Linked DNA regions of Victivallis lenta. The protein of the gene in region 1 interacts with the protein of each later gene in a pairwise test. Links are inferred from orthologs where the notes say so. Each region holds a gene or a part of one and is shown on either strand. Other genes may lie near its edges.

Region 1 (5,256 bases):
GGATCAACTCGATCCGGCGCAAGGCGGCGGAGCGCGGCATCGACTTCAACCCGGAGGCGGTCGACTGGAGTTTGCTCGGGCATGCGTCGGAGAAGCTCCTGGCGGTGACCGCGTCGTTTTATCCGGCTGTGCTGCATCTGGCGGCGGAGCGGAAGGACTGTTCCGGCCTGGTGGAGTATCTGCTGAATCTCGGCAAGGCGTTCAACAGCTTTTATCGGGAGTGCCCGGTTCTCGCGGCGGAGACGCCGGAGCTTGCGGCGGCGCGCCTGGCGCTCTCCGGCGCGGTGCGCGAGATCATCGTGGACGGCCTTTCGACTTTGACGATTCAGGTCCCGGAGGCGATGTAGGCTGCCGGATTCACAGAGAGGTGTCGTTATGCGCATGATTTCGGACATTTCGTATTGTTCCGAAGCGGGGGACCGCGGCTGCGGCGACCTTTATCTTCCGGAGCGGGTTTCGACGGATACGCCGGTCGCGCTCACGATTCACGGCGGCGGCTGGGCGTCGATGGACCGCACGAGCTTCGCCGGGGTGGCGGAGTTCCTGTGCGGACTCGGTTTCGCGGCTTTCAACATCAATTACCGCCTGCTCGACCGGGGACCGTGGCCGCTCTGCGGCGACGACTGCCTCCGGGCCGCCGATTTTGTGCTGAACGGAACATTTCCGGGACTGGACGGCTGCGACCGGCGGCGGCTTTTCATCATCGGCGCTTCGGCGGGCGGACACCTTGCGCTGATGACCGGTTTGCGGCTGCCGGAGGAGAAGGTATCCGGCATTGTCTCGCTCTCCGGCGTGGATGACATGGATTTCTATCCGCCGCCCGGCGCGGAGGAGTTCCGGCTGCGCTTCTTCGGCGGGAAGCCGACCGCGGCGCAGGCCGACGCGGCGAACCCGGTCAAACTGGTCCGGGCCTCCCAGCCGCCGGTGCTCTGCACGCACACCGTGTACGATACGGTGGTCTCCTGCGATGCGGCCGAGAGTTTCGTCGCCCGGTGCCGGGAAGCCGGGGCGCGGATCGACTATTTCCGTTACAACCGTTCCGGGGACGGTCACTGCCTCTGGATTCCGGGGAGTTCGCCGCACAGGCTGCTGCCGGAGCTCGAAAATGCGGTGGCCGGATTCGCCGCCGCCTGCGGCCTCGCGGGAGAACGGAAGTGATCATTCTCGGCATAGACCCCGCGATCCGCACGACCGGCTACGGTGTGATCCGGACCGAATCGGTTTCGCGTTTCGAGATTCTCGACTGCGGCATCATCGCGAATTCGGCCCGGCTGCCGCATACGGAGTGTCTGCGCCGTCTTGCCGGCGGCATTCGGGAGCTGGTCGGCGCGTTCATGCCGGACTATGCGTCGATCGAGGACCCGTTCGTCGGCAAGAACGCTTCGACCGCAATCATCCTCGGCATGGCGCGCGGCGCGATCCTGGCCGCGCTCGCCGAGGCGGCGGTGCCGGTTCACGCTTATGCGCCGAGTTCGGCCAAGCGCGCCGCCTTCGGCAGCGGCAAGGCGACGAAGGAGCAGGTCGCCATGATGGTCTCGGCCGAGACCGGCATCGGCATCGAGCGCATTCCGCTTGACTCGACCGATGCGATCGCACTGGCCATCTGCCACGCCCAGCTCGTGCTGCGCCCCGGGCTTGCGGCCAAGCTCGGGAAACCGCTCTGATGGCCTCCGACTTTCACTCCCACCGGCCGAAATCGGCGGCGCGCACGCTGGTTTCCTGCCGGGCGGAGGAGTTGCCGTATTACCCGCTGGCTTCGCTTGAGCTGCATCCGTGGTTTTTGCCGGAGAGATTCGAGCCGTTCTCCGCCGCGTTCCGGGCGGCCGCCCGCACGGCCGCGGCCATCGGCGAGGCCGGTCTCGACCGGCTGCGCGGGCCGTCGTTCGAGGTTCAGGTGCAGTATCTGGACGCATTGCTCGAACTGGCGGCGGCGGAAGCGAAGCCGGTCGTGCTCCACTGCGTCCGGGCCGTGCCGGAGCTTCTGGCGGCGGTGAAGCGGCATCCGGGAACGCCCTGTCTGTTTCACGGCTTTCGCGGAAAGCCGGAACTGCTGGAGGAGCTGCGGAGGCACGGCTTCTACGTTTCGCTCAATCCGGCTGTGCTCGGCAGCATGCCGCTTTTCGAACATCTGAGGCGGACCGGCCTCGACCGGATCGGCTTTGAGACCGACGACACCGCCGAGACGGTCGAAGCCGTTCTGGCCCGCGCCGCCGCGCGGCTTTCCATGCCGCCCGCGGTGCTGGAGGCGGTCACCGATTGCACGTTCGAACATTTTCTCGGCAGGTAGGCTCTCGTCCCGCGGCCGGAAACGTCCGCCGAAGTCGGGAAGCCGGAGCGTGAGTACGCCGCCGGCTTGGTTTTTTCCGGAAAACGCGATGACTGGCGCCCGGGCGAGGGAGACTCGTCCGGCGATGGAATTCAGGATGAAATAGAAAGAGGCGGGATGTTGCAAGCGGCCGCGGTGCTTCGCCGTGGCCGCTTTGCGCGAAAAATATCCCGTCAGGCGATCGGGGCGGTAAATACCGCCGGACGGATGTAGACCAGATCGGCCAGATTGTTGTCGAACGGTTTCCAGGAGGCCAGCGCCAGCGCTTCGGGACGGATCGAAGGGAAGGCCGTGATCCGGGCCGCGACTTCCGGCTCCAGAAGTTTTTCAAGCGCGGGGAGTTCGGATTCGAAGGCGGTCAGGCGCTTTCCCGCATAGTCCGCAAAGAACGCTTTCGCCTGCTCCGCGTTCAGCACCTTTTCGACACCGGTCGGAACCGCTTCGCCGTTCCGGATTTCCAGCTCGAAGAAGATCAGTTCGCGGTTGCGCCCGTCGCAGAGAGCGCCGATGCGTTCGCCTTCGGCCGCATCAAGATTCGCGGCCAGCGCCGCAGCGGTCGGCACGCAGCGGGTTTCCACTGCCTTGCCGTAGGTCCAGCCGTTGACGAGCGCGGCGGCGAGGCGCATGCCGGTGAAGCTGCCGGGACCGGAACCGACCGTCCAGCGCCGGATCGACTCCAGCGCGATTCCGGCCTTCCGGAGCTCTTCTTTCACCCAGGCCGCCAGCTGCGCGGAATCGCGCCCGCGCATCGGACGCACCAGGGAGAGGACCACCTTGCCGCCGTCGAGGACGGCGAAACCGGCCTCCCGCCCCGAAAGGTCGAGCGCCGCCGCATAATTCGTGCTCATAGAAATCTGCCTTCTCCGAGAATCCGGCCGCAAAGCTGCTCGGAGGTCAGCCGTTCGCGGACATAAGTGACCTTTCCGCCGGAGACAACCACTTCGGTCGGCATGGCGCGGAGATTGTAGACTCCGCCCATCGAGTAACAATATGCGCCGGCATTGCCGATCGCGAGGATATCGTATTCACGGATCTCCGGCAGCTCGCGCTGCTCGGCAAAGCGGTCGCCGGTTTCGCAGATATTGCCGCAGACGTCGTAAATCTGCGGCTTCCCGTCCGGATTGCTGAGGTTCCGCACCTGGTGATAGGCGTCGTAGAGCACGGGCCGGATCAGCTGCGGAAAACCGGAGTCGCAGCCGGCGATGACCCGCGTTCGGTTGTGCTTGATCGTGTTGACCTCGGTCAGCAGCACGCCGGCCTCGGCGAAAATATATTTGCCCGGTTCGAACAGCATATTGAGCCGGCGCCCGTAGCGGCGCGTGAACGCTTCGAAGAGACGCGCGATTTCGGCGCCCATCGCAACGTAGTCGATGCGCGCCTCATCCGGCTTGTACGGCACCTTGAAGCCGCCGCCGAAATCGAGAAATTCGAGATCCGGGAAATTCTCCGGCACGGCAATCGCCATCAAATTCTCCATTGACCGGTAGACCGATTCGCACCGCTGCAGGCCGCTGCCGGTGTGCTCATGCAGGCCGACGACCTTCAGGTTCCCCCGGCGCACGATCTGTTTGACCTCTTCGACCGCTTCGAGCAGGATGCCGAATTTGGTCAGGTCGCCGCCGGTCATGGTCTTGACGTTGTCGCCGTCGCAGACATCCGGATTGAAGCGCAGGCAGAGCCGCATGCCGGGATGCTTCTCCGCGATCTTTTCGAGGCGTGACAGGGAACCGATGTTCATCAGGACTCCGGTGGCCAGCACCTCCTCGAACTCCTCATCGGTCATGTTGTTCGCGGTGTAGATGATCCGCTCCTTCGGAAAGCCGAGTGCCAGCGCCATATGGACTTCGCCCGGGCTGACCGTGTCGAGCCCGGCTCCTGCATCCCGCAGCAGGGTCAGGAGCCCGGGGTTGTAGTTGGCCTTCATCGCACAGCAGACCTTGAGCCGGTCGTACGGAATAAAGCGGTACAGATCGCGGTAGCGTTCGACGGCCATGTCGCCGTCATATACATAAAGCGGCGTGTCGTATTCGGCCGCCAGCTTCAGCAGAAAATCGGAATTCAGCACGTTTCCCTCCGAAGGTTGGGTCAGTAGGTCGAGATCACCGCGATGAGCTCGAGCGGCTCGTCGCCGACGCAGCGGATCGCGTGTCCGTCGCCGTTGCCGGTCAGGATCGTGTCGCCGGGGCCGAGCTCGACGATGTCGCCGTTGTCGTCCGCTTCGGCGCGGCCTCTGACCACCACGAAAATCTCGTCTTCGGCATCGTGCGGATGAAAGCCGATCGAGCAGCCCGGATTCAGCGTCAGGCGCGAGAACATGCGGTTTTTCGAGCGCATTTCGGTCTTCGGCGCCCAGAATTCTTCAAGTTTGACGCTGCCTTTGCCGCCGCGCATCTCTTCGCGGAACTCAGTCTTGTATTCTCCATTCCGACGGATCATGATATCCCTCCTTGAAACTCTCTGTGATTTCCGGTGTTCCAGCCGGCTACCGTATACCCGGGAAACCGTTTTTTCAAACGGGCCGGAAGTGAATTTACAGAAAACTCACTTCTGGAGCGCTCCGAAAATATTCCCGTATTTTTGTTCGTTCAGCGCCTCGATGTAGGCGGAAATCTTCGTTTCGGTGCTGCACGGATCGATGGTCGGGTCGACGCAGTCGCCGTCGAGCACGAGCAGCGGAATCGCCGCCTTGTTCAGCTCTTCGCGCAGATGTTTGACGAACGAACTGTCCGCCATCGAACAGCGGCCGAAGCCGTGGTTGTAGAGGATGCAGCCGTTGTAATGCACCTTCGACGCATGATCGACAATGGTTTTGACCCGCAGCGCCGGATCCATGAACCCGACCGTCAGGATCTTCCGCGCCAGCGAACGGTACGGATCGGCCGGGTCGAGCGGCTCCCAGCCGACGAAGTTGACCTCCTCGAAGACGATCG
Region 2 (4,107 bases), on another replicon or contig:
CCTCACGCACGGCACCGGCACCGAAGTCAACCGTTTCGCCGTGCTGTCGATTCCGGAAACCGAGCAGAAGCCGGTCATCGCCTTCGACTGCATCTACCCGACCTGGTCGATCGACGACCCGGCCCTCATGACCGGGCTCTCGAAGGAGCAGACCCGCTTCGTCAGCATCGATGCGGTCAACCATGTCATCGAAGCGGCCACGAGCAAATCGACCAATCCGCTCGCCGTCATGCTCGGCAAGAATACCATCGAGCTGGTCGTACGCTACCTGCCGTTCGCGGAAAAAGATCCGGGCGACCTGAATGCGCGTTATTTCCTGCTCTATGCCTCGATGCTCGGCGGGCTGTCGTTCGACAACGGCCTGCTGCACTACACGCATGCGCTGGAGCATCCGCTCTCGGCGCTGAAACCGGAGCTGTCGCACGGGCTCGGGCTTGCCTGCCTGCTCCCGGCCGTGGTCCAGGCGATCTATCCGCAGGAGTCGTTCATCCTCGCCGACCTGCTCAAGCCGATCGCGCCGGACCTCGAAGGCAAACCCGAAGAGGCCCACGAAGCCGGCAAAGCGGTCCAGGCCTGGCTCAACAAATGCGGCGTGACCCAGAAGCTCTGCGACGTCGGCTTCCGGAGAGAGGATATCGACAAGCTCGTCGACATGACCATCAAGGAACCGTCGCTCGCCGGCCTGCTCGAACAGGCGCCGGGCTACGCGAACGCCACTTCGGTCGCCGCAATCTACATGAATTCGTTCATGCCTCTGGTTTAATTGTCCGGCAAGCCGCGGTCTCCCCGGCGGGGACGCTCCGTCCCCCCTCCGGCTCCCGCGGCATATGGAGCGGACAGGCGGGGGGGGGGACGCGCGCAGCATGCGGCTCCCTTCCGCACGGAGGCCGGGAAACCGGGAAACAGCGGCTCAATGCGGAGAAGTTTTCTCCGCCCTGAGCCGCTCCGCCAGACTGCTCCGGAGCAGTTCGGCCACGAGCTGCGGCGAACGCATATGGACGCCGGAGACGTAAATATGCCGGAAGCTGGCCTCTTCGCCGAGCGAATCGATCAGCCGCCTCGTCATCTCTCCCTCCGGGTCCCGCTCGAAGGTCATGACCAGAAGATTGCTGAGAAACGGGCTGCGGATCGTGTTCGAGAAGTGGCCGTCCGGCGTATGGGCGCCTTCATTCGCGATGCAGAACGGGCAGTAGACGCCGATAAGCGAGGTCACGCATCCCCACAGCAGCAGGAGAACGACCGCCGCCGCTTTCCAGACCGCCTGTTTCCAGCTCAGAATCCAGCGGGAGATCACGAGCCAGAAAACCGGAATCACCGGAACCAGGTAGCGCATGCCGTAGGAGGGGCCGCCGTACTCCCCGGTCAGGCTCAGATAGAAAACGACGACCGCCGCCGCGATGCCGAGCCCGGTCCACTCCGGCACCCGCAGCTTCTTCCGCAGCAGCCAGACCGCCGGAAAGATCAGCAGCAGAAACGGCTGATAGCTGAAAAGCCCCCGGAAGCCGAAGAGACACTCATACCAGTAAACCGGCATCGTCGCCCAGAGCAGCGGCGGCACGTACGACCCCCCGGCAATATAAAGCGGCAGGATCGTTCCGTACGCGATATGATTCAGCAGCACGATTCCGGCGGCAATCCCGCCGCCGACAGCGAAAACCGTCAGCACCGGCCGCAGGCGCTGCCGCGCCGGACTCTCGAGCGCGATTCCCGCCGCCGCGGCGATGCCGCAGAAAAAGCCCAGCGGAATATCCAGCGCCCCGGCAGCACCGGCGGCCGCCGCGGCGCAGGCGGCCGCCCGGAGCGTCGGCCGCCGACGGTACTTCTCCAGCGCGATCACCAGCCCCAGCACGGCCAGCGCGGCCGGCGTGTGGTTGTTGAAAATGACCGAGTAGGTCAGAAGCCAGGTCGACAGGCACATCGCCAGCGCCAGCAGCCACTTCACCTCGATCCGGCCCCGGCAGGTGCGGCGCAGCAGCCGGAACATCCAGAGAAACAGCAGAATATTGCAGCCGCCGGAGAACAGCAGGTTGATGAGATAGATTGCCAGCATCCGGTTTTCCGAAAAATTGATGCCGGTCAGGCGGTGGACGGTTCCGTGGACCACGGCGGCGGCGCTGCTGAGCGGCAGCGGTTTATCCGAATAAACATGGCCGTTCCATTCGACCCGGTCCACCGTCGAGGCGAAATTCGTGCGCTCGATGTGAAACACCCCCTGCTCGCCCAGCGCCTGAATCACGCCGAAGCGCGACGATTCGTTTCCGGCGAGAGTGATCTCCTCTTTGGCGTAGAGGACGGCGAACAGCAGGAGCACGATGACTCCGGCATATTGCAGTCTCCGGGCTTTCCGTTTCATGCTTCCTCCGCCGCCGGTCAGAATTTCAGCCGGATGATCGCCTGCCGAAGCAGGTTTTCGGTACTCTGCTCGGCCGGAGGGAGTTCCGACGCCAGCGCCTTGAGGACCTTGTCGATCGCATCGCGCTTGAAACCGAGCTGCTCGAGCGCCAGCGCGGCATCCCCGACCGCAGTGGCCGGAGCATTTTCGCCGGGAGAGGCGAAAACGCTCGCCGCCCCGGTCGAAGTCACCTTATCCTTGAGCTCGACCACGAGGCGCTCCGCCGTCCGCTTGCCGATGCCGGGAATCCGCGACAGCGATTTGACGTCGCTGGACTGGACGGCCGCGCAGAAATTCTGCACCGGCATGGCCGAAAGCACCGAGAGCGCCAGCTTCCCGCCGATGCCGGAAACGTTCAGCAGCTGCCGGAACAGATTCTTCTCCTCGACGGTCGCAAAGCCGAAAAGCTGAATCGCATCCTCCCGCACCTGCGTATGGATGAAAAGCCGCGCCTCCCCGCCGGGCTGCGGCAGCTTTTCAAAGGTCGAAACCGGAATCGCGACCTCGTAACCGACGCCGTGAACGTCAAGCACGCAGCCGGAAAAACCCGACTCCGCCACGATTCCGGTCAGCCGGGCTATCACTTGTCAGCCTCGATATCGAGCGAAATGTCGGCCGCCTTGACCGAGTGGGTCAGAGCCCCGCTCGAGACATAATCCACCCCGAGTCTGCCGATCCGCGGCAGGCGCTCGAGCGTGATGCCGCCGGAGGCTTCGAGTTTCGAGCGGCCCGCGACGATCCTGACCGCCTCAGCCATCATCTCGTCGGACATATTGTCGAGCATGATGTATTCGGCGCCGGCCTCGACGGCTTCGCGGACCTCGTCGAGACTGTCCGCCTCGACCTCGATTTCGAGCTCGGGATACTTTGCACGGGCGCGCCCGACAGAGCGGGCGATGCCGCCCGCGCCTTCCATCGCGGCAAGCTCGCGGTGATTGTCCTTGATCATGACCCGGTCGTAAAGGCCGATGCGGTGGTTCGTCGCACCGCCGACCGCGACCGCATACTTTTCAAGGTTGCGGTAACCGGGCGTCGTCTTGCGCGTATCGAGGATCTCGGTTCCGGTCCCTTCCAGCGCCGCCGCGTACTTCGAAGCGGTCGTCGCCACGCCGCAGAGCCGCTGCAGAAAATTCAGCGCGGTCCGTTCCGCGACGAGAATGCCGCGCGCCGGACCGGAAACCTCAGCGATGACTTCACCGTATTCGCAGGTGTCCCCGTCGTCCTTCATGGTCCGGAACTGCAGGCGCGGCTCGACCATTTTGAACACACGTTCGGCGATCTGGATTCCGGCCAGCACCATCTTCGGCTCCTTGCAGCGCAGCACGGCGGTGGCGGTCGCCTCTTCCGGAACGACCGAAGCGGTCGTCACGTCTCCGGTCGTATCGAGATCCTCGTTGAGCGCAAGCTCGATCAACAGGTCCGCACGCCCCCAGTCGATTTGCGGAACCGCATCTTCCTGATTCATTTCCATCCTTTCTTCTCTCTCTATCATTCACCGGCCCGGCGGCCGGATTCGTTTTCCCCGGGAAATCAATCTTCCGTGAAAGCCGCGCAGAGCCCGGCCGCGTCGGCGCAGCCGAACACGCGTTCCCGGAAACCGTCCTCTTTCAGAAGGGAACTCAGCCGGGAAAGCACACGCAGGTAAAGTTCATGCTGGTCGGTGCGGGCCACAATCATCACGACCAGGCGGACCGGCACCGCGTCCGGGCTGCCGT

Evidence for each region. Proteins that work in one complex are often made in the same cells at the same time.
Region 2: the proteins of ruvC (region 1) and ruvA interact in binary tests that used the Escherichia coli proteins (3 or more experiments, as listed by UniProt). The link is inferred for Victivallis lenta from one-to-one orthologs.

What each region holds. Positions count from the first base shown.
Region 1 is NZ_VUNS01000016.1:64,219-69,474, forward strand. The notes cover bases 1-2,909. They hold ruvC (crossover junction endodeoxyribonuclease RuvC), read left to right. Parts: upstream 1-1,154; coding sequence 1,155-1,664; downstream 1,665-2,909. Other genes in these bases: argS (arginine--tRNA ligase), read left to right, coding at 1-347; FYJ85_RS14320 (alpha/beta hydrolase), read left to right, coding at 382-1,158; FYJ85_RS14330 (TatD family hydrolase), read left to right, coding at 1,664-2,287; tsaB (tRNA (adenosine(37)-N6)-threonylcarbamoyltransferase complex dimerization subunit type 1 TsaB), read right to left, coding at 2,500-2,909. Also shown: more of tsaB, read right to left, coding at 2,910-3,174; lysA (diaminopimelate decarboxylase), read right to left, coding at 3,171-4,391; FYJ85_RS14345 (cupin domain-containing protein), read right to left, coding at 4,412-4,762; FYJ85_RS14350 (2-hydroxyacyl-CoA dehydratase), read right to left, coding at 4,868-5,256.
Region 2 is NZ_VUNS01000001.1:39,726-43,832, forward strand. The notes cover bases 1,174-4,107. They hold ruvA (Holliday junction branch migration protein RuvA), read right to left. Parts: upstream 2,977-4,107; coding sequence 2,371-2,976; downstream 1,174-2,370. Other genes in these bases: FYJ85_RS00190 (hypothetical protein), read right to left, coding at 1,174-2,353; nadC (carboxylating nicotinate-nucleotide diphosphorylase), read right to left, coding at 2,973-3,857; FYJ85_RS00205 (PTS sugar transporter subunit IIA), read right to left, coding at 3,923-4,107. Outside these bases: FYJ85_RS00185 (iron-containing alcohol dehydrogenase), read left to right, coding at 1-763; more of FYJ85_RS00190, read right to left, coding at 911-1,173. UniProt on the Escherichia coli protein: The RuvA-RuvB-RuvC complex processes Holliday junction (HJ) DNA during genetic recombination and DNA repair.